2 regions of the Nocardia sp. NPDC056564 genome follow, and region 2 is predicted to be linked to the other one. Evidence: riboswitches for the same ligand, from Rfam matches in the RefSeq annotation. Region 2 holds a riboswitch; the other holds the start of a gene.
What was found. Region 2 has a riboswitch for glycine ahead of glyA (serine hydroxymethyltransferase). Riboswitches for the same ligand answer to the same signal wherever they lie in the genome.
Positions count from the first base shown of each region.

Region 1: another riboswitch for glycine. It lies ahead of gcvP (aminomethyl-transferring glycine dehydrogenase); the one in region 2 lies ahead of glyA (serine hydroxymethyltransferase).

Region 1 is NZ_JBHTUR010000031.1:6,840-18,707, reverse strand. Features, by position in the region: gene ACFQ9K_RS42660 (WhiB family transcriptional regulator) at 1-74, shown strand, start outside; gene ACFQ9K_RS42655 (VWA domain-containing protein) at 189-1,856, shown strand; gene gcvP (aminomethyl-transferring glycine dehydrogenase) at 1,993-4,815, opposite strand; glycine riboswitch at 4,965-5,064, opposite strand; gene ACFQ9K_RS42645 (MerR family transcriptional regulator) at 5,310-5,903, opposite strand; gene ACFQ9K_RS42640 (bifunctional nuclease family protein) at 6,110-6,583, opposite strand; gene ACFQ9K_RS42635 (MerR family transcriptional regulator) at 6,833-7,633, opposite strand; gene garA (glycogen accumulation regulator GarA) at 7,728-8,207, opposite strand; gene gcvH (glycine cleavage system protein GcvH) at 8,376-8,774, opposite strand; gene ACFQ9K_RS42620 (CDP-alcohol phosphatidyltransferase family protein) at 8,856-9,494, opposite strand; gene ACFQ9K_RS42615 (GMC oxidoreductase) at 9,660-11,354, shown strand; gene ACFQ9K_RS42610 (DUF2252 domain-containing protein) at 11,440-11,868, shown strand, end outside.
Region 2 is NZ_JBHTUR010000006.1:327,819-339,686, reverse strand. Features, by position in the region: gene ACFQ9K_RS18455 (medium chain dehydrogenase/reductase family protein) at 1-13, shown strand, start outside; gene ACFQ9K_RS18450 (PQQ-dependent sugar dehydrogenase) at 132-1,208, shown strand; gene ACFQ9K_RS18445 (L-serine ammonia-lyase) at 1,211-2,581, opposite strand; gene glyA (serine hydroxymethyltransferase) at 2,578-3,873, opposite strand; glycine riboswitch at 3,905-3,998, opposite strand; gene ACFQ9K_RS18435 (IclR family transcriptional regulator) at 4,208-4,993, opposite strand; gene ACFQ9K_RS18430 (putative nucleotidyltransferase substrate binding domain-containing protein) at 5,006-6,868, opposite strand; gene ACFQ9K_RS18425 (GMC family oxidoreductase) at 6,876-8,432, opposite strand; gene ACFQ9K_RS18420 (APC family permease) at 8,425-9,951, opposite strand; gene ACFQ9K_RS18415 (aldehyde dehydrogenase family protein) at 10,014-11,495, opposite strand; gene ACFQ9K_RS18410 (aromatic ring-hydroxylating dioxygenase subunit alpha) at 11,502-11,868, opposite strand, start outside.

The sequences.
Region 1 (11,868 bases), on a different contig from region 2:
TCGCCGCCCGCACCGGCCAGTCCGGCGTCTGGGGCGGTCACGAGTTCGACCGCGGACAGCTGATCCGCCCGTGACGCGCGCCGCCGTGTCCGCCCCGGACACGGCGGCCGACGGACACGACTTACGGCACGCCGGTGAGGGCAACCTCGACGCGGCCGCAAACCGCAGGTGAACCTACACTGTGCAGCGTGGGCACTCATCGCAGCGGAACCAGATCCCGGGGCGTCAGCAAAGGTCCGGTTATCGCAGTGGTGGCCATCGTGCTGCTCGTCGCCGGGGTCGTCGGCTGGTTCCAGTTACGGGACCGGGCGGCCGACGAGGACAGCGCCGCGGCCGCGGCGTGCGTCTCCGGCGCGTCGACGCTCTACGTCACCGCCGATCCGGACATCGCCGTGCCGGTCAGAGCCGCCGCGGACCGGTACAACGCGACCAAGCCGAAGGTGCGCGATCACTGCGCGCAGGTGGTCGTGACGGCGCAGCCGTCCGCCGCGATCGTCGCCGCGTTCACCGACGGCAAGCCGTGGGATCAGAACCTCGGCCCGCAGCCGGTGCTGTGGATCCCCGATTCCACCCGTTCGATCGAGTCCATGCGGGTCCCGGGCATGATCGAGGGCACGCCCGCGCCGATCGCGGTGAGCCCGATCGTGCTCGCGGTGCCGGACGAATTGCGCGGCGCGCTGGAACAGGCCAACACCACGTGGGCGGATCTGCCACGGCTGCAACAAGGTTCGCTCAAGGATGTCGGGCTGTCCGGCTGGGGCGGTCTGCGCATGGCGCTGCCGCCCGGGGACGCCTCGCTCGCCGCCGCCACGGCGGTGGGGTCCGCGGTGTCCGGCGCGGAACCGCTCACCGAGCAGGCCGCACAGTCGGGCCAGGCCGTCGCGGCGATCTCCGGTCTCGCCGCCGAGGCGCCGGAGGCGGCCGACACCGCCGCGGCGTTCGGCATCATCGCCGGCGCCCCGCAAACGGCCACCGTGCACGCGGTGGCCGCCACCGAGCAGCAGGTGAAAAACCAAGCGGGACTTACGGTCTTCCGGCCGTCCGGCGCCGCGCCGGTCGCCGATCACCCGGCGGCACTGATGTCCGGACCGTGGGTCGACAAGACGCAGAACCTCGTCGGCGGGCTGTTCGCGGACTACCTGCGCGCACCGGAACAGGCGCAGGCGTTCAGCGCGGCAGGATTCACCACCGCACCCGCCGCCGCCCCCGCACCGCCGCGGGCCGCCCTCGACAAAGTCCGTGCCACCCTGGCCAATCCGGTGCTCGGCGTGCAATCCACCGTGCTGGTCGACGTCTCCTCGTCCATGTCGACCACCGACGGTTCGATGACCCGCCTAGCGAATGTCATCGGCGCGCTGAGCTCCACGCTGACGGTGATGCCGCCGGACTTCGGCCTCGGCCTCTGGACCTACGGCAAGAACCTGGACGGCACAACGCCTTACAAGGTGCAGGCCGCCACCGCCCCGCTCACCGACGAGCAACGCACCAAGATCAGCAACGCACTCGGCACGATCAAGGCCGGCGACGTCCGCGCCGACCAGGCATACCCCACGCTGATCGCCGCGTACAAGAGCGCGGTCAACGGATACACCCCCGGCCGAACGAATTCCGTGCTGCTCATCACCGACGGCCCGGAGGACGACTCGACGGTCACCGGCGCGAAACTCGCCGCCGACCTGGCCGCCGCGATCGACAAGTCGCACCCGGTCCGGGTGGACATCATCGTCATCGGCGGCCAGGGCACACAGACGCTGAAGAGCATCGCCGAGCAGTCCGGCGGCACCTACACGAAGGTCACTACCTCCGACGACCTCAGCTTCGGCTCCGCGGTCGTCCAGTCGCTGACCACCCCGTAAAGACGCACCACGTCTGATTTCCCGCACCGAGATTCGCATGCGATTTTCGGTGCGGGAAATCAGAAGTGGTGCGGCGGGCTCGAAGACACGGGCGCCCTCCGCCTGACTCGGCGAAGGGCGCCCTCGGGGCCGACGGTCAGTCGGCGTAGGCCTCGATCGGGGGGCAGGAGCAGACCAGGTTGCGGTCGCCGTAGGCGCCGTCGATGCGGCGGACGGGCGGCCACACCTTGGGCCGCGGGTGGTTGAGACCCCGCGGGTAGACGGCGGTTTCGCGGCTGTACGGGTGCTCCCACTCGCCGACCAGGCTGGCCGCGGTGTGCGGCGCGCCGCGCAGCGGGTTGTCGGTCACCGGCCACACGCCCGCCGCGACCTGATCGATCTCCTTGCGGATGGCGATCATCGCCTCGATGAAATCGTCCAGCTCGTCCAGGTTTTCGCTCTCGGTCGGCTCGACCATCAGCGTGCCGGCGACCGGGAAGCTCATCGTCGGCGCGTGGAATCCGTAGTCCGCCAGCCGCTTCGCCACATCGTCCACCGTGACGCCGGTTCGCTTGGTGATCTCGCGCAGATCCAGGATGCACTCGTGCGCGACCATCCCGTGCTCGCCGGTGTAGAGCACCGGGAAGTACTCGTCGAGCCGGCGGGCGATGTAGTTCGCCGAGGCGATCGCCGTCAGCGTCGCGTCGCGCAGGCCGTCCGCGCCCATCATCCGGATGTAGGCCCAGGTGATCGGCAGGATCGAGGCCGAGCCGTAGTTGGCCGCCGACACCGCGTGCGAGTCGGTCACCAGCGGATCGCCGGGCAGGTAAGGGGCGAGGTGCGACCGGACCGCGACCGGACCGACACCGGGCCCGCCGCCGCCGTGCGGGATGCAGAACGTCTTGTGCAGGTTCAGGTGGCTGACGTCGCCGCCGAACCGGCCCGGACGGGCAAGTCCGACAAGCGCGTTCAGGTTCGCGCCGTCGACGTACACCTGGCCGCCCGCGTCGTGCACCAGCGCGCACAGCTCGGCGACCTCGTGCTCGTACACGCCGTGCGTGGACGGGTAGGTGATCATGATGCAGGCCAGCCGGTCGGCGTGATCGGCGATCTTGGCTCGCAGGTCGTCCAGGTCGACGTCGCCGTTGTCGCGGCACTTGACCACCTCGACGCGCAGCCCGGCCATCGCCGCCGAGGCCGCGTTGGTGCCGTGCGCGCTGGACGGGATCAGGCAGGTATCCCGGTGCGTGTCACCACGATCCAGGTGGTAGCGGCGGATCGCCAGCAGGCCGGCGTACTCGCCCTGGCTGCCCGCGTTCGGCTGCAGGCTGACCGAGTCGTAACCGGTGATGTCGGACAGCCACTGCTCCAGGTCGTGGATCACCTGCAACAGCCCGGGCGCGTCCTCGACCGGCGCGTACGGGTGCACACGGGCGAAGCCGGGCCAGGTGATGGCCTCCATCTCGGCGGTCGCGTTCAGCTTCATGGTGCACGAGCCGAGCGGAATCATGCTGCGGTCCAACGCGATGTCCTTGTCGGACAGCGAGCGCAGGTAGCGCAGCATCGCGGTTTCGGTGTGGTACTTGGTGAATGCCGGGTGGTCGAGGAACTCGGAGGTCCGGTTCTCGATCGCGACGACCGGCGCCGGGTCGCGCCGCTCGGCCGACAGTGCGGTGCCGAAGGATTCGAGCACCGCCGCGACGTGCGCCTCGGTGGTGGCCTCGTCGCAGGCGATGCCGACGTGATCGGCGTCCACCAGGCGCAGGTTGATCCCGCGCGACTTCGCCTTCGCCACAACGGCTTCCGCGCCGCCGGGCACGTGCGCCAGCACGGTGTCGAAGAACGTGTCGTGCACGACCGCACCGTCCAGCCCCGCGGCGATGGTGGCGGCGTGCCGATGCACCCGGCGCGCGATGTCGCGCAGGCCGTCGGCGCCGTGATAGCTCGCGTACATGGCCGCGACGATGGCCAGCAGCACCTGCGCAGTACAGATGTTGGAGGTGGCCTTCTCCCGGCGGATGTGCTGCTCGCGCGTCTGCAACGCCAGCCGGTAGGCCACGTCGCCGTCCGCGTCCACCGACACGCCGACCAACCGGCCCGGCAGCTGCCTGGCATACGCGGTGCGCACGGCCAGATAACCCGCGTGCGGGCCGCCGAAGCCGAGCGGCACACCGAACCGCTGGGTGGTGCCGAAGCAGACATCCGCGCCCTGGTCGCCGGGGGACGCGATCAACGTCATGGCCAGCAGGTCCGCGCCCACCGCGACCAGCGCGCCGCGTTCGTGCGCGGCGCCGATCAGCGACGTCCAGTCCACTACCCGCCCGGACGCGCCCGGCGCCTGCACCAGCACACCGAAGAATTCACCGTCGGGCAGTTCTCCGGCGCACAGATCCGCCGGGACCAGCTCGATGCCGAGCGGCCGCGCGCGGGTGGTCAGCACGGTCTTGGTCTGCGGGAACAGGTCGGTGTCGATGACCAGCCGCGCCGACTTGGACCGGCTCGCCCGCTGCAGCAGCGTCATCGCCTCGGCGGCGGCGGTGGCCTCGTCCAGCATCGACGCGTTCGCCACGTCCATGCCGGTCAGTTCGGACACCATGGTCTGGAAGTTGAGCAGCGCCTCGAGCCGGCCCTGACTGATCTCCGGCTGATAGGGCGTGTACGCCGTGTACCAGGCCGGGTTCTCCAGCAGGTTGCGTACCAGCACCGGCGGGGTCAGGGTGTCGTAGTAACCGAGCCCGATCATCGAGGTGGCCACGGTGTTGGCGTGGGCGAGCCCGGCGAGTTCGGCCAGCACCTCGTGTTCGGTTGCGGCAGGCGGCAATCCGGCCAGGCCGGACCCGTCGAGGATGGTGGCGGGCAAGGCCTTCGTGGCCAGCTCGTCGAGCGAGCCGACGCCGACGACGTCCAGGATCCGGGCGATTTCGCCCCGGTCGGGTCCGATGTGGCGATCGGCGAATGAGCGAGTCACGGCAGCTCCCATAGGGTTCGGGCGGGTCGACACCTGTCGACGGTTACCAGCCCTCCCCCTCTGTCGTGTTGCCTGAGAGATTCGGACGCGCGACCGCAATGAAGGTCGAGCCCCTTTCCCCATGGGCGGGCGGCCCGAAGCCACCGCTTTCCAGAGGCGCCCAAGCCCGCACGGTCCCTGATGCCTGAGAGATTGACGGGGAGGTGCTGCTCCTTCGGCGCCCGGACTCTGTCGAACCCGGGACTCTCCCGCACGGCGTTGGCGCGACACCAGTTTAAGCCGACGACACGCCAGAACGTGTCACTGGTCCCTTCCCTGCGGGTGTCGCGCTGGTCACGTCGGTGCGCGGGCCTCCAGGCGATTACATGGATAGATGCGCATATCTACTTAACACCATGTTTCAGCTCGATCGCGCCGATGCCGCCGAAAACCAGATGCCACACAGCACAACACCCCGCTACCCTGGGTTTCGCCGGGGAGGCGGGGTGTTGTGAGCTGACTATTCTTTAACCGGTCTTGCGGCTCATGCGGGCCTTACGCCGGTAGGACAGCTCGTCCTCCGGACGTTCGGTCACCGCGGACGCGCGTTCGGCCGGGAAGTTGGCGATCGCGCCGGTGAGCTCGTGCATGGCACCGCTGATCGCGATGCCGAACACGCCTTGCCCGCCCTGCAGTAAATCGACTACCTCCTCGGCCGAGGTGCACTCGTACACCGACGTGCCGTCGGAGAACAGGGTGATCCCGGCGAGGTCCTGCACTCCCCTGCTGCGTAGATGGTCGACCGCGATCCTGATGTTCTGTAGCGAGATGCCCGCGTCGAGCAGCCGCTTCACGATCTTCAGGACCAGGATGTCCTTGAACGAGTACAGGCGCTGGCTGCCCGAGCCGGCGGCGCTGCGAATGGAGGGCACGACCAATCCGGTCCGCGCCCAGTAATCGAGCTGCCGGTAGGTGATCCCCGCTACCTGGCATGCACTGGGAACCCGGTAGCCGACCAGATCGTCGGGAACCGAGTCGTCCGGGAACAGGCCTGGCTGCACCACATTTTGCGATTCCTCTGCCACTGACCACTCCCTTGCTCCGCCGACCGCTGGCCTCATCGATGACCCGGCTCCGCTTCGACCACTACTCATACTGACGACCTGGCCAAAACGGACGTGGCCCAACTATCGAGATTACTCCCCTGATTGTCCAGGGAGCACCATCGTCAGGCCAAACGCGACGCGCGGTTAAAGTCTCAAGCTCTGGTTAAGGGACGATCCCCCGGTCAGCCCGCGAAAACGCCGGATTGCCGGAAAGGTCCTGTTCAGCTATCCGTGGCCTTGAAATCGTCGGGCGAGACCGACTCGAGGAACTCCTTGAACTTCTCCACCTCGTCCTCGCGCTCGTCCGGCATCACCAGCCCGGCCTCCTCGAGCACCGGCTCCTCGGCGTAGATCGGGCAACCCACCCGCAAGGCGATCGCTACCGAGTCCGACGGCCGCGCCGAGATGTGCAGGTCGTTCTCGAAGACCAGATCCGCGTAGAACGTGCCCTCCTGGAGATCCACGATGCGCACCTCCTTGAGGGTGTGCCCGAGCTCGGTGATCAGGATCTTGATCAGATCGTGGGTCAGCGGGCGGATCGGGGTCACCCCCTCCTGCTCCAGCACGATCGCCGTTGCCTCGGCCTGCCCGATCCAAATCGGTAGATACCGGTCCCCCGACACCTCGCGGAGCAACAGCACGGGCTGATTCTGTGGCTGCTCGACACGAATGCCGATCACGCGCATTTCACTCATGCCTCCACCTCGCTAGCGCTCGGCTCCGGCATGCGCGATGCACGCTGTGACATGATTCGTTCGCTTCGCTCACTCACCGCACTGCCTCCCATAATCCGCCGGCCGCCCGGCACGACCACCGCCCAGCTCGCCGTACCAACGAGTCTAGGCGAACCCACGCGGGTGCAGCGATCGGTGTGCAAGCCGAAATCGGCGTGTTGGATGACCGAAACATGACACGGATTCCGGGTCAGCGCACCAACGGGATGCTCAGCCGCCCAGCGACGTCCGCACCGACGATTTCACCAGACAGGCGTGCAACGTCAGCGACAGCGCCGCGAGTTCGCGCACCGTCTCCTCGGCGCGCGCCCGCGCACCGGCGTCGCGGCTCTTCGCGATCGGGGCGGCGATCTGCGCCACCAGTGCGGCCTCGCGATCGGCGGCCAGCTTGAACGCGCGCAAATGCCGTGCCTCCAAACCGAATTCGGCCATCGCCTTGGCGGTCTCGGCCAGCGTCACCGCGTCGCCGTCGAAGAATCCGGCGGCACCGGGGGTGATCAGGTTGGCCCGGATCAGATCGTTGAGAAAGGTCTCGTCGATGTCGGCCTTGGCGAGCAGATCCGCGCGGGTGAGCCGGATTTCGTGATCGAAGCGCAGATCGTCGGGGGAAATCTCGCTGGGCACCACGCCGAGCCTCCTCGGCGCCGTGGCGCCGTTTCTGTTCCCGCCGGGCGCGACCGGATGCTCGGAGCCGGCGGTCGTTGCCGCCGACTCCGACGCACCCGTATGGCCCGAATGCGCCCGGGCGCGGGCTTCCCGCACACCGAGCGTCGCCGCACCGCTGTCGATCGCTTCGAGTTGTTCCTTGATCACCTTCAACGGCAGATACTGATCGCGTTGCGCGGTCAGCACGAACCGGAGCCGTTCACAGTCGGCGACGGAGAATCTGCGGTAACCCGAGGGCGTGCGCTCCGGCCGAATGAGGCCCTCCGCTTCCAGGAAGCGGATTTTCGAGATGGTGACGTCCGGAAAGTCCGGGCGCAGCAGGTCGAGCACGGAGCCGATCGACATGCCTCCGCGCGCCCACTGCGCCGCACCTGTCACGGCGTTGAGTCCTTCATGACCCCGAGCCCTTCATGAGGTGAAAGAACCCAGCGCCGCGTGCTCATAGGCTCCCTGCACCCGCCGAGTCGTTCTGCGCCCGCGGTCCGGTGAGGAACACCAGGCGGAACTTGCCGATCTGCACCTCGTCGCCGTTCTGGAGTTCCGAGGAGTCCACCGGCTCCCGATTCACATAGGTGCCGTTCAGGCTGCCGACATCGACAACCTGGAACGAATCGTCGTCCTGACGGAACTCGGCGTGCCGACGGCTGACGGTGACGTCGTCGAGAAAGATGTCACTGTCGGGGTGGCGGCCCGCCGACGTTGTCGGCTGATCCAGCAGGAACCGCGAGCCCGCGTTCGGACCGCGCTTGACGACCAGGAGGGCCGCACCAACGGGCAGACCCTCGACCCCTTGGACCGGCTGTTCGCCGGTCGGCTCTCCGGAGCGCGACGCGTCGACCTCGTTCAGGAAATCCGCGCGGAAGACCGACGTCGTCTCGGCCGCGGTCTCCCCGTAACCCGGGTCTTTGTTCTCGCTCACCGTTTCTCTCCTCCTCGAACCTGATTATCCATGCAAGCAGGTGATACCTGTGGCACCACGACCTGCCGTCGAGTCCCTAGATTCCCGACAATGACTGTCGGCGCATCTGTTGGCATTGACCGTACCCTGCCAGGGCGTGCCCGTGCAGGTAGAACCGGGAAGGCTGATTCAGCCCCCGATAACTCCTTGATAACCTGCCGCATCCAACAGTTCATCAAGGGTCTTGTCGAGGCCGGCGGCGTCCGCCACCTCGAGTTCGAACAGCCATCCGTCGCTGTACGGATCGGTGTTCAGCGTCTCCGGCTCCTGCACCAGAACCTCGTTCACCGCAACAACTTTCGCTGCGATCGGCGCGTAGATGTCGGACACGCTCTTGGTCGACTCGACCTCCGCGATGCTGTCCCCCACGGCGACGTCCTTATCCGTTTCGGGCAGCTGCACGAACACAACGTCACCGAGTTGGGACTGGGCATAATCGGTGATGCCCACCCGAACCCGGGTCGGGCCGATCCGCTGCACCCACTCGTGCTCCTCGGTGTAGCGCAGATCTTCGGGGGTCTGGGTCACAGGCCGTCCGTCCTTTCCATTGTGATCGTGTGGGCGCAACTCTATGCGAGGCTCGAGCCGATCTTCGACTCGACGTCTCGGTCAGGTCGTCCGGTGTGCCACAGCCGGTATCGAGCGAGCGACGGCGATCGCCTTACCGGTGTAGAGCAAGCCGGTCCATACATACACCGCCGTGCCCCAGACCAGTAATGCCCCGCCGAAGGCACGCCCGAAACCGTCGAGCGCCCAATCCATCTCCCCGGCCAGCAGCCAGACGAACGCCGACATCAACGCGAAGGTGGCCGCCTTGCCCAGATAGATGACGTCGGGCGGGGGTAGGTCGCGGCGTTTGTAGACCGAGAGCGTGCCGGTGAGGACCAGATCGCGGCCGACGAGGAGCACCGCGACCCACCACGGGATGAGGCCGCGGATCACGAACGCCACCAGCGTCGTCACCAGGTACAACCGGTCCACGAACGGGTCGAGCAGGGCGCCGAGGCGGGAGGACTGATCGAGCAGGCGGGCCAGCTTGCCGTCCAGGAAGTCGGTCAGGCCGCTGGCGAAGGCCAGCACGAACGCCCAGCCGTCGGCGTGCTCGACCAGCAGCAGCCAGAGGAACACCGGAACACCCAGCAGGCGCACGACACTCAGGACATTCGGGACGGTGAGGATGCGGTCGTCGAAGACGCCGCCGGCGCCGGCGCGCTCCTCCGGCTCCGTGGTGCCCGATTCGGTTGTCACGCCCAGTGCTTACCGCATCGACCCCGGTCGACGCCATCCGGGCACGCCGGTTTTCTCGATATCGGCGGGCAAGGATGGTTTCCGCCACAGACCGGCGGTGACAGAATGAGTATGAAATCATCTCATCTGTCGGTACGGTGAACGTCCGGTGAGCGAGAGGAAGTCATGCCCGCATTCGACTACGACGTGGTGGTGATCGGTTCCGGCTTCGGGGGCAGCGTGAGCGCCCTCCGGTTGACCGAGAAGGGGTATCGGGTCGGCGTGCTCGAGGCGGGCAGGCGCTGGCAGGCCGAGGACATCCCGCGCACGAATTGGAATGTGCGCAAGTCGATCTGGGCGCCGCGACTGGGGCTGACCGGGCCGCAGCGGATCAGCGTGCTCGGCAAGTGCGCGGTGTTCTCCGGCGCGGGCGTCGGCGGCGGCTCGCTCATCTACGGCAACACTCTCTACGAGCCCCTGCCGAACTTCTACACCGATAGGCAGTGGGCGCACATCACCGACTGGCGGGCCGAGCTGGCGCCGTATTACGACCAGGCGCAACGGATGCTCGGCGTGGCGCCGAACCCGCGGATGACCCCGGCCGACGAGGTGATCCGCGAGATCGCCGACGACCTCGGCGTGGCCGACACCTTCCACCCGACCAACGTCGGGGTGTTCTTCAACGAGAGCGATCCGGGCACCGAGGTCGACGACCCCTATTTCGGCGGCGTCGGCCCGCGCAGACGCGGATGTGTGCACTGCGCGCAATGTTTCACCGGCTGCCCGAACAATGCCAAGAACACGACCACCACGAACTACCTCTACCTGGCCGAACAGGCCGGCGCCGAGGTGCATCCACTGACCACGGCCACGTCGGTGCGGCCCCGGCCGGACGGCGGCTACGCCGTCGAGACCGAGCGCTCGGACTGGTGGATCCGCAAGCAGCGCCGGACCTTCACCGCCGAGCAGGTGGTGTTCGCCGGCGCCGCGCTCGGCACCCAGAAGCTGCTGCACAAGATGCGCGACGACGCGGTGCTGCCGAATCTGTCGCCGCGGCTCGGCGAGCTGACCCGCAGCAACTCCGAGGCGATCCTGAACGTGGTGAGCCGCTCCCGCCGCGATTTCGCCGAGGGCATCGCGATCACCTCCTCGATCCACCCGGCCGCGGACACCCACATCGAGGTCTGCCACTACGGCAAGGGGCAGAACGCGCTGTTCCCGATGTCGGTGCCGATCGTGGACGGCGGCGCGTTCCGGTTCCTGCGCTTCCTGCTGGCGATGGTGCTGCACCCGCTGGTCTTCCTGCGCAGCCTCAATGCCAGGCACGCGTCGGAGAAGTCGGTGATCCTGCTGGTCATGCAGTCGCTGGACAACTCGCTGACCTCGTTCCGCCGGCGCGGGCTGCTCAAGACGAAACAGGGCACCGGCGAACCGAATCCGACCTGGATCCCGATGGCGCACGACATCGGGCGCCGCTTCGGCGAGAAGGTGCAGGGCGATACGCACGGGCTGGTGATGGACGTGTTCAACATTCCGGCGACCGCGCACTACATCGGCGGGTGCGTCATCGGGGACAGCCCGGAGACCGGTGTGGTCGACCCGTATCAGCGGGTGTTCGGCCATCCCGGCCTGCATGTGGCCGACGGCTCGGCGGTGACCGCGAACCTGGGCGTCAACCCGTCGCTCACCATCACCGCGCAGGCGGAGCGGGCAATGGCGTTCTGGCCCAACAAGAACGAGGCCGATCCGCGGCCCGAACTCGGGACCGCGTACCGGCGCATCGCGCCCGTGGCGCCGAACCGGCCGACGGTGCCCGCCGCCGCGCCGGGCGCGTTGCGGCTGCCGATCACCCCGGTCGATCCCCCGGTGCCCGCCACCTGAGCCCACCGGGCGGCATACCCGACCGGCCCCGAACGTGGCGAAACCGACACCATCGGCGGGGCCGATACCCGCTAGCGTCGGCGTCGTGTCAGACAGTGGTATCGATCTACGTTCCTACCTGCCCGCGGCCGAGGTGCGCGCCCGCGGCGCCGCCCTGCGCGACCGGGTGCCGGTCACCATGCGCGATCGCGCGGCCGAGGGAGCGCACCGGCCCGAGGTGCTCGACTTCATCGAGGCGAGCAACGCGGGCAGGCTGGCGCACCTGGTGCCGCTGCGAATCGGCCGGATGATCGCCTCCCCGTTCACGTTCTACCGCGGCGCGGCGGGGCTGATGGCCGCCGATCTGGCCGGCGGACCGGACACCGGGCTCACCGCGCAGCTCTGCGGCGACGCGCATGCCGCGAATTTCGGCCTGTACGGCACGCCACGCGGCGAAATCATCATGGACATCAACGATTTCGACGAGACCATCGCCGGGCCGTGGGAGTGGGATCTGGACCGCCTCGCGGCCAGC
Region 2 (11,868 bases):
GCCGGATGCCTGATCGGGCGCATCGACTCGAGTGGCCGGGAGAGTTTTCGCTCGCCCGGCCACTGCCCGTTCAGCCCCTCCCCAGTCGTTCGCCAGTCGAGTTGATCAGCCGGATGGCGTTCTACTTAGGCATGACTCCGACCCTTCGCAGTGCGGCACAGTTCGCCGGCACCGCTGTGATCGCCATGGCGGCAGCGCTTTTCGTCGCCGTGCCCGGTTCCGTCGCCCAGCCGGTCGGCGTCCCCGACCTCAACGCACCGGAGGAACTCGCCCGCGACATCTCCGTGCCATGGGGCCTGAGCTTCCTGCCGGACGGTTCCGCGCTGGTCGCGCAGCGCAACACCGGGGTGATCACGCGGATCACCCCGGGCTCGGCGCCCACCCAGGCGTATCGGGTCCCCGGCGTCGTGGCCCGCGGCGAGGGCGGACTGCTCGGCCTGGCGGTCTCGCCGAAGTATGCCGAAAACGGTTACGTCTACGCCTATTTCAGCAGCAGCGATGATAATCGGATCGTGCGTTTCCGGCTGGACGGGCAGCCGGAGGTGATCTTCAGCGGGATCGCGAAGAACACCATTCACAATGGCGGCCGCATCGCTTTCGGCCCCGACGGCATGCTCTATGTCGGTACCGGCGACGCCGGGCAGTCGAGCCGGGCGCAGAACGCGGCGAGTCCGAACGGCAAGATTCTGCGCCTGGATCCCGACGGCAAACCGGCGCCAGGCAATCCGACGCCGAATTCGCCGGTCTACAGCCTCGGCCACCGCAACGTGCAGGGCTTGGCCTGGGACGCGAGCGGCAGGCTCTACGCGACCGAGTTCGGCCAGGACACCTACGACGAGATCAACCTGATCCAGCCGAAACGCAACTACGGCTGGCCGGTCGTCGAAGGCAAGGGCGACACCCAGGGCGGCCGCTACACGAACCCGCTGATCACCTGGGCGACCAGCGAGGCATCGCCGTCCGGCCTGGCCATCACCGCGAACACGTTGTACGTCGCGGCATTACGCGGCGAGCGGCTCTGGACGATCCCGCAGTCGGCCGACGGCACGCTGGGCCAGCCCGTGGCGCAGCTGCGCGACCGTTACGGCAGGCTGCGCACCCCGCAGGTCGCGCCGGACGGCTCGCTGTGGCTCACCACCTCCAACACCGACGGCCGCGGCGACGTCCGCACCGGCGACGACCGGATCATCCGCTTCCCGGCCCGCTGAGCTCAGCACTCGACGACGGCCACCGCCAGCCCGCCGCGCGAGGTCTCCTTGTACTTGTCCAGCATGTCGGCGCCGGTCGCACGCATGGTCTGAATGACCTGATCCAGCGACACGTGGTGCCTGCCGTCACCGCGAATGGCCATGCGGGCGGCGGTGATCGCCTTCACGGCGGCGATGCCGTTGCGTTCGATGCACGGGATCTGCACGAGTCCGCCGATCGGGTCGCAGGTGAGGCCGAGATTGTGTTCCATGCCGATCTCGGCGGCGTTCTCGATCTGCGCGGGCGTGCCGCCGAGCACGGCGGCGAGGCCGGCCGCGGCCATGGCGCAGGCCGAACCGACCTCGCCCTGGCAACCGACCTCGGCGCCGGAGATCGACGCGTTCTCCTTCATCAGCTGCCCGATCGCGCCGGCGGTGAGCAGGAATTCGACCACGCTGTCTTCGCCTGCGCCGCCGACGAATCGCTGAATGTAGTGCAGCACAGCGGGAATGATGCCGGCGGCGCCGTTGGTCGGCGCGGTGACGACCCGGCCGCCCGCGGCGTTCTCCTCGTTGACCGCCATCGCGTACAGCGTGACCCACTCCATCGCGCGCAGCGGATCGTTGTCCTCGGCCTCGGCGCCGAGCCGCTCGAACAGGCTCGCCGCGCGCCGCCGCACCCGAAGGGAACCGGGCAGCACTCCCCCGGTCGACATCCCTCGGTCGACGCACCCGCGCATCACCTGCCAGATGCCGAGCAGGTCCGCGCGCACCTGATCGGCACTGCGCCAGGACATCTCGTTGGCCAGCACGATCTCGCTGATCGACTTGCCGGTGGCCGCGGTGATCGAGAGCAGTTCGTCCGCCGAGCCGAACGGGTGCGCCACGGCGACCGGAGCTTCGACGGTGCGGCCCTCGATCTCGTCCTCGTCGAGCACGAAACCGCCGCCCACCGAGAAATACTGGCGCTCGAGCAGCACCTGCCCGGCGTCGTCGGACGCGCCGAACAGCATCCCGTTGGTGTGAAAGGCCAAGCGCGTCAACCCGAGCAGTTCGACGTCGCGGTCGACGGCGAACGCGATCGGTTGCACGCCGCCGAGATACAACCGGCCGCTGGCGCGCGCCGTGGCGACGGTGGCGGCCATCGTGTCCGGATCGATGGTCTCCGGCTGTGCGCCGGCCAGTCCGGCCACGATCGCCTCCACACTGCCGTGGCCGCGGCCCGTCGCGCCGAGCGAACCGTAGAGCCGCACCCGCAGCGCGGCCGTCCGGTGCAGCACGTCGGCGTCCTTCAGCCGCTCGACGAACGCCGCCGCGGCGCGCATCGGTCCCACGGTATGCGAACTCGACGGCCCGATGCCGACCCGGAACAGGTCGAATACGCTGATCGTCACGCCGGGTTCCGCAACCCGAGGTACAGCGGGAACCGCTGCGCGAGCGCGTCCACCCGCGCGGTCAGCGCCGCCGTGGGCGCACCGCCGCTCAGCGCGGTCGCGATGATGTCGGCGACCTCGGTGAACGCCGCGGCGTCGAAGCCGCGGGCGGCCAGCGCAGGCGTGCCGATCCGCAGCCCGGAACTGATCATCGGCGGGCGCGGATCGAACGGAATCGCGTTGCGGTTCACCGTGATTCCGATGGTGTGCAGCAGATCCTCGGCCTGCTTGCCGTCGAGCTCCGCCGCGCGCAGGTCGACCAGGACCAGGTGCACGTCGGTGCCGCCGCTGACCACGCCGATGCCCGCCGCCCGGCAGTCCTCGGCCAGCAGCCGATCGGAGAGGATCCGCGCGCCCGCGAGGGTCCGCTCCTGCCGATCGCGGAAGGCGGGCTCGGCCGCCATCTTGAACGCGACCGCCTTCGCGGCGATCACGTGCTCGAGCGGACCGCCCTGCTGACCGGGGAACACCGCCGAATCCAGCTTCTTGCCCAGATCCGCTGTGGCGAGGATGAATCCACCCCGCGGTCCGCCCAGTGTCTTGTGCGTGGTCGAGGTGACGACGTGCGCGTGCGGCACCGGTGACGGATGCAGCCCGGCCGCGACCAGGCCGGCGAAGTGCGCCATGTCGACCATCAGGTACGCGCCGACCTCGTCGGCGATGCGCCGGAATTCGGCGAAGTCGAGCTGACGCGGGTAGGCCGACCAGCCGGCCACGATCAGCTTCGGTTGATGCTCGTGCGCGAGCCGCGCCACCTCGGCCATATCGATGAGCTGGTCCTCGGCCCGAACATGGTATGCCGCAACGTTGTACAGCCGGCCGGAGAAGTTGATCTTCATGCCGTGGGTGAGGTGGCCGCCGTGGTCGAGCGCCAGGCCGAGGATGCCGTCGCCGGGCCGCAGCAGCGCGTGCATGACCGCCGCGTTCGCCTGCGCGCCCGAATGCGGCTGCACGTTCACGTATTCGGCGCCGAACAGCGAACGCAGCCGCTCGATGGCCAGAGTTTCGATCTCGTCGACGTATTCGCAACCGCCGTAGTAGCGGCGACCCGGATAGCCCTCGGCGTACTTGTTGGTGAGCACCGTGCCCTGCGCCTGCATCACGGCGAGCGGGGCGTAGTTCTCCGAGGCGATCATTTCCAGCCCGCGTTGCTGGCGGCCGGTCTCCTGGTCGACCAGTGCGGCGACGACCGGGTCGAACTCGCGCAGCGAGACATCGAGTTCGGTGCGCAGGGCGGAGGCAGGATCAGCCATGGGGAGCCTTTCGCGGATGCGTGGGGGTGGCTCCTCCCGCTCTGTCCTATGGCCTGAGAGATTCACGCGTTGCGCGTTTGCCCCGTCGGCGAGTGCGTGGTGCACTACTTTTCAGAGTTGCCTTGTGCGTAGCGGTACTGGGCCTGAGAGATTCCCGGGAGGTGTTGCTCCTTCGGCTCTCCATCGAACGGATGGAGATCTCCCGCTGCGTGTGCGGCGATATTCAGTTGAGGAAAACCGACTTATGTTGCATATAGCGCAACAGGCGCGCGATATGCAACATAGTATTGTCGTCGCCCGCGCGGATTGTCAATGGCGAACCGCACCCGCCCGCTCAGCCGAAGTAGCCGAGCCGGTGACTGATGTCCGCGGCGCTCGCGATGGCCAGCGCGGCCGTCGGCGCGAACCGGTCCGGACCGAGCCGGTAGGCCGGACCCGAAACGCTCAGCGCGGCAACGATAACCCCGTTGCTGTCGAAGACGGGGGCGGCGACCGCGTTCAGCCCGATCTCCAGTTCCTCACGCACACTTGCCCATCCGTTCTCCCGCACCGCCACCAACTGGGCGGCGAGGTCGGCGACCCTGGTCAGGGTGTTGCCGGTGAAGGACTCCAGCTTCGGGCCGACCTGCTTGCGCAGCGCCGCCGGGTCGAGGCCGGACAGCAGTACCTTCCCGCTCGACGTGGCGTGCGCCGGGCAGCTCTGCCCGACCCAGGAGCGCAGCGCGATCGACCCGGTGCCGGCCGCCTCCACGATGTTGATGATCCGATTGCCGTCCAGCACAGCGATATTCGTGGTCTCGCCGGTCCGCGCGGCCAGCTCGTTGCACGCGCCTTGGCTCTGCCCGACCAAATCGACCTGCGCACTGGTGGATCCGGCCAGCCGGACGATGGAGAAGCCGAGCCGGTACTTGCCGCGATCGGAGAGCTGCTCGACGTAACCGCGCGATTCCAGCACGGCGATCAGCCGGGATACGGTAGATTTGTGCACACCGAGTTCGGCGGCAATCTCCGTGACACCCGCCTGACCGAGCTTGGCGATGATCTCCAGTACGAGCAGTGCGCGGTCGACCGACTGCACCGCAGCGGCCCGGCCCTGGTCCTCACCATCCTGTTTCGCCATGACGCCGTCATTCTAAGCCGACGGCATCGCGATCCCGCGGACGCGTCGCTGGACGGCCGCGATCTCGCGCAGCGCGTCGTTCAGCAAACTCCGGTTCAAGGGCGACAATTCCGCCATCACCACCACGTCGCCCGGCCGGTGCCCGGCCGACAGCTGCTCGACCTGATGCACCATCCGCATGCGCTGCAACATGACGAACACCTCGGTGAGCACGGCGGCATCGCGATCGGCGATCACCCCGGCCGTCGCCGCCGCGGCCAGTCGCACCGGCGTCGCCGCGGCCGTCACGCCGGCCGCCAGCCCGCCCCAGCGGGCCAGGTTGACGATCGGGACCAGCGCGTGACTCTTCAGGTCGAAGGTGCCGCCGCGCCGGGACAGGACGTCCCGCAGCGAGCGCGCCCGGACCCGTCCGGACAGCGCGTCGAGCAGCTGCAGGCGCAACGCGTTCGGATAGTCGGCGCGCATCCGGGCGAACGCCGCGGGCACCGCGTGCAGGCTCGGATCACCCCACACCACGCGCCCGTCGATCAGCAGCGACGACATGACCAACCCGCGATCGACGAGCGGATCGTTCAACCAGCGCGTCGCCGCCTTCGTCCACTCCGACCGGGAGCGCGCGAATTTCGGTTTCGCGGCGATCGCCCCGTTGCTGTCCGCGGGTAGCCCGCAGGCATCGAGAATGGCGTGCGTGCGCTCCGCGATCGCGCGCAATTGCCCGCTGGCCGTGGACAATTCATCGGCCCAGGACAGCGCGCTGTCCACATCCGAGGACGGCATCGCCTCGCGCCGGGCGATGCTGCCGAGGGTCAGCCAGGCGAACCCGCCGTTCGGTGCGTCCCCGGCCTCGGCGATCGCGAGCTCGAGCGCCTTGCGCACCACCGAGTCGATGACCACGGAGAGGATGCCGCTCGTCGCGGACGCTTTGGTGCCGTTGCGGAACAGATCGACCGTGGTGCCGGGGATCTCGCGGGCCGCCTGCCGCAGCTGCGCCGCATCGGCGGCCGCGCCGATCGCGCGACGCAGGGCGAAGCTCTGCCGCGCGGAGGCCGCGAGCAGGTCCGAGTCTTCGAGCACCCCGAGTACCTCGCCCCGCCGGCCGACCACCGGCAGGTGCCGCAGCCCGCTCTCCAGCATCTCCATCAGCACGGTCTCGGCGGACAGATCGGCGCTCACCCGCCGGGCCGGCGCGCTCATCACCCGCGCGATCGGCAGGTCGACCGGCAGCCCCGCCGCCACCACCTCGACCCGCAGATCCTGATCGGTGAAGATGCCGAAGTCCCCGTCCGGCAACCGGATCAGCACCGCGGAGACGTGCTGCTCGGTCATCCGGATCACCGCGTCCCGCACGCTGGTCTCCGGTGTCACGAAAACGGGCTCCGCCGAGACCAGTTCGCTCGCCGGGCGGGTGCCGAGCACCTGCGCCATCGGGGTTCGATTGCCGGACACCGTCTTCCACGCCGACGACGCCAGAAAGGCCAGCCCGTCCGGCTGCGCGAACTGCGCGCGAACGTGCTCGCCGGGCAGCCGGATCAACAGGCTGGTCTCGGTGGCCAGCGCGACGAATTCGGCGCTGCCGCCGGTCAGCAGCGGCACGTAGCCGAAGATCCCGCCCGCCTCGACGGTGTCGATCGTGCGGCTGTCGTCCGACAGCGACGAGGCGGCGGAGTCGGGCCCGTTGCGCCGCAGGATGACCCGGCCGGTCCACACCATCCAGATATCGTCGGGCACCTGCGCCGAGTAGTCGCTGATCACCGCGCCCGCCGCGAACTCGTGCAGGGACGAGGCCGCGGCGAGCCGGTCGAGCTCGGCGGCGGTCATCGACTGGAACGGCGCGTGCCCGCCGAGGAACGCGGCTAGTTCGCCCTCCGCAGACATGTCCGGCTCACGTGGTCCGGACGAGATCCGCGCACTTCTCCGCCATGGCCATGACAGTAATGTTCGGGTTCACCGCGGGCAATTTCGGCATCGCGGAGGCGTCGACCACCCGCAGCCGCGACACCCCCTTGACCCGCAGCTCCGGATCGAGCACCGCCAGCGGATCGTCGACCGCGCCCATCCTGGCCGTGGCGGCCGGGTGGTACACCGTGTTGTGGGTGGCGCGGATGTAGCTCAGCAGTTCGTCGTCGGAGGTGGCGTCCGGGCCGGGCGCGAGTTCGGCGGCGATCCACGCGCGCAGCGGGGACTGCTCGGCGATCTTGCGGGCCAGCCGGACCCCGGCCAGCATCACCCGTTCGTCGTGGCCGTCCGGATCGGTGAAGTAGCGGGGGTCGACCTTCGGCCGGTCGCGGAAGTCCCGGCTGCGCAACCGGATCGTGCCGCGCGAACGGCCCTGGGTGACGTTGGGGGTCAGGCAGAAGCCGTTGTCGGTGGTCGGGTAACCGCGGCGCAGCGTGTTCATGTCGAACGGCACGCTGCCGTAGTGCATCATCACGTCCGGCACCCGCAGCGACTCGTCGGTGGTGGCGAAGATGCCGATCTCCCACCACTGCGTCGAGGTCGCGACCATCGGCCGCGCGGCGTCCCAGAACACCAGGCCTTCGACATGGTCGTCCAGGTTCGCGCCCACACCGGGCGAGTCGACCAGCACCGGGACGCCGATCTCGCGCAGGTGCTCGGCGGGCCCGATTCCGGACAGCATCAACAGCTTCGGCGTATCGATGGCGCCGGCCGTGACGATCACCTCGCGGCGCGCGGAGACCGTGTCGTAGCCGACGCCGTCCGGGCGCAGATACCGCACGCCGGTCGCGGCGCGCGCGTCGTCGAACAGGATCTCGCTGACCCAGCAGCCGGTGCGCACCTCCAGATTCGGGCGCGAATCCAGCACGGGGTGCAGGTATGCGTGCGATGTCGACATGCGCGTGCCGTCTTCGGCGGCGTTGATCTGGAACCAGCCCGCCCCGTTGCGCACGGTCGCGCCCCGGTTGAACTGCACCGTCGGCAGCCCGACCGCCGCGGCCGCGGCGAGCACCGCGACGCCGCACGGGTCCTCCGGCGGCACGTCGCGCAATCGGACCGGGCCGCTGCGACTGTGCTGGTCGCCGGGTGCGTCGTTGTTCTCCAGCCGGGTCACGTAGGGCAGCACGTCGGCCGCGCCCCAGCCTTTCGCACCCAGTGCGGCCCACTCGTCGAGGTTCTCGGCGGGCGGCCAGAACGCGATACACGAGTTGTGCGAGGAACAGCCGCCGAGAACCTTCGCGCGAGCGTGGCGCAGAAAGCTGTTCCCGCGCTCCTGCGGCTCGACCGGATAGTCCCAGTCGTAGCCGGAATCGAGCAGATGCATCCACTGCGTGAGTTCGAGGATGGCGCGATCGCCGACGTCGGACGGTCCCGCCTCCAGCAGGCACACCGACACGTCCGGGTCCTCGCTGAGCCGGGCGGCGAGCACGCACCCGGCGGTCCCGCCACCCGCGATCACGTAGTCGAACACGGCATCAGACATTGCGTACCTCCGCTGCATGTGCGGCCAGGGTGCCGATTCGCTTGCGGCCCTTCAGGATGTACCAGAGCAGACCGGCGCCGAGGATCGCGCCGATGTAGACGAACGCACCCCAGGTGTTGTACCAGGGCGTGCCATAGACGGACGCGCGCGGCCAGGCCAGGTTCAGGGCCATCCCGATGCCCCACACCACGGCGACGATATTGACGATCATCCCCCAGCGCCCCATGGTGAAATACCCGCCCGCCGCAAGCTCTTTCGGCGGCCACTGCCCGCGCAGCCGCTGCTTGAGCATCGGCCCGGTCACCATCAGGTACGCCAGGTAGATCATGATGATCGCGATCGAGGTGAGCACGGTGAAGATCTTCGGCTGGCCGATGTTGACCACCAGGATGAGCGCGGCGAGCACGCCGATCAGGATGGCCGGGATGACCGGCGTCTGGGTCTTCGGATGCACCCGGGCCAGCTTCTCGCCGAACGGCAAGGCGTTGTCCCTGGCCATGGCGAAGGTGAGCCGGATGGCGGCGGTGTGCACGGCGAGCGAGCACACGGTCACCGCGACCACGATGCAGCACAGGAAGATCGTGCCGAGCGGACCCCACATCACCTGCTCGACAATGTATTGCAGGCCGCCGCTGGAGCTGCCGATCTGCGGGTCGTCGAGATCGGGAGCCGCCATGACCGCGAAGGCGAGGATCGCCCCGCCGATGACGAAGGACGCGAGCACGGCGCGCAGGATGGCCTTGGGCGCGGTCCGCCGCGGCTCCACGGTCTCCTCACCGAGCGAACTCGCGGTGTCGAAGCCGTACATGACATAGCCCGAGGCCAGCGAGGCGACCAGGAACGCGCCGAGGTAACCGCCGGACTCCCCCGCGCCGTAGCCGTGCGTGGAGAAGAACACCTGCGGGCCACGAGTCGCGTTGGCCGCCAGGATGATCGCGATCAGCACCGCCGCGATGAGCTCGATGAACACGCCGGCGCTGTTGATCATCGCCATCAGCCGGACGCCGAGCGCGTTGATCGTGGTGGTGAAGATGATCATGATCGTGCCGAGCACCACCGCGTTGGTGGCGTAGTCGTGCTCACCGCTGCCGTCCCCGATGAGCTGGAAGCCGCTCCACAACCGGGGCAGGTTCAGCTGGAGCGCGAGCACCACCGCGGACAGCGTCACGATCGACGCGGTCAGCATCAACCAACCCGACGACCACCCGACGATTCTGCTGCCGAGCTGTTTGGACCAGTTGTAGACCGATCCGGCGACCGGATAGCGCGCGGCGAGCTCCATGAAGCACAGTGCGACGGCCAGCTGCCCGACGAAAACGATCGGCCACGACCACAGGTACGCGGGACCCGCGCTGCCGAAACCGAAATAGAACAGCTGAAACGTGCCGGTGAGGATCGAGATATAGCTGACCCCCGCCGCGAAGCTGGCGAACTTCCCGATACTTCGGTCGAGGGATTCCTTGTAGCCGAAATCCTCCATTCCGCTGTCATCGGACACACCGTGTTCCTGAACCACCATTGCTTACCGTGCCTTTCGCGGGCGGCCGTACGGGCTGTCCGGCCGAGATTTGTTGCTTACGATCAGACGCCCTTGAACCACTCCGCCGGCTTCGGTGCCGTGTTGTGCCAAATGTGTTTGATTTCCTGATATTCGGCCAGGCCGGTCGGGCCGAGTTCGCGTCCGTTGCCGGACTTCTTGAATCCGCCCCATTCCGCACCGGCGGTGTAATAGCCGAAGTCGTTGAGCCACACCGTGCCGTGGCGCAGCGCGCGCACCACTCGCTCGCCGCGCGCCGGATCCGCGGTGCGCACGCCGGCGGCGAGGCCGTATTCGGTGTCGTTGCCGAGCCGGATCGCCTCGGCCTCGGTGGTGAATCGCTCGACCGTGAGGATCGGGCCGAACGTCTCCTCCTGCACGATGCGCATCGAGCGATCGCACCGATCGAAGATCGTCGGCAGGTAGTAGCTGCCGTCCCGCAGGGCGGGGTCGGTCGGCCGCGCGCCGCCGGTCACCAGCTTCGCGCCCTCCGAGATGCCCAGCGCGACATAGGCTTCCACCTTGGCTCGGTGCTCGGCGGAGACCAGCGGACCGGTTTCGCTGGCCGGATCGAGGCCGGGGCCGACCCGGATCCGCTCGGCCCGGCTCGCCAGTTCGGCGACGAAGTCCTCGGCGATCGACTCCTCGACGATCAGCCGGGTGCCCGCCGAGCAGACCTGCCCGGAATGCAGGAACACGCCGGTCAGGACGTGGTCGACGGCGCTGTCCCAGTCCGCGTCGGCGAACACGATGTGCGGATTCTTGCCGCCGAGTTCCACCGCCACCTTGGTGACGTGTTCGGCGGCGACCCGGCTGATCGTGCGGCCGGTCGCCAAGCCGCCGGTGAAGGAGATGAAGTCGACGTCGGCGTTGTCGGTCAGCGCCGCGCCGAGCACCGCGCCGCTGCCCTGGACCAGGTTCAACACACCGGCGGGCACCCCCGCCTCCTCGGCGAGCCGCGCGAATTCGATGGTGGTGAGCGGGGTGACCTCGCTCGGCTTGAGCACCATCGTGCAGCCCGCGGCCAGCGCGGGCGCGACCTTCCACGACATCTGGAGCAGCGGATAGTTCCACGGCGCGATGAGCACGCACACGCCGATCGGCTCGCGGACCACCCGGCTGATCACCGCCGGGTCGCCCACATCGATCAGCCGGTCGGCCTGCACGGCGACGGCGTTCGCGTAGTAGCGGAACACCGAGATGACGTCGTCGATGTCGATCTCGCTCTCCACCAATGTCTTTCCGGTGTCCGCCGTCTCCAGCCTGGCCAGCCGATCCTTGTCGCGAGCCAGCAGGTCGGCGATCCGCAGCAGCAGCGCGGACCGCTCGGCAACCGGCGTCGCGGGCCACCTGCCCGCGTCGAAGGTGGTGCGGGCGACCGCGACGGCGTCGCGCGCGTCGGCCGGCGTCGCCTCGTCCACGGTCGCCACCACGGTGCCGGTCGCCGGGTCGATGATCTGCCGCACGCCACCGTCCGACGCGTGCGTCCATCGACCGCCGATGAGCAGATCCGGATCACCATTCATTGCACGTCACCTCACGTCGCCGATCCGACAGGACAACCACTCGTGGAACTCCGCGATGTGATGCTCGGCGGGCACCAGCACCCCGCCCTTACGGTAGGCGCGCGACGACATTGTGGGTTGCGTTCGCGCACATGCCGCGAAATCCTGTTCGTTCACCCGGTGGAACAATTCGACGGAGCGGGACACGTCGCGTCCCGCGGCAACCACATCCTTGGTATACAACCAATCACACTCGACGATAGTTCGGTCCGCCGACATGGGGAACATTCGGTGGAAAATGATGTGGTCCGGGACCAGATTGACGAAAACGGTCGGCCGGACGGTGACGGCGAAGTAGCGGCGGTCCTGTTCCGGGGTAACCCCGGGCAACCGG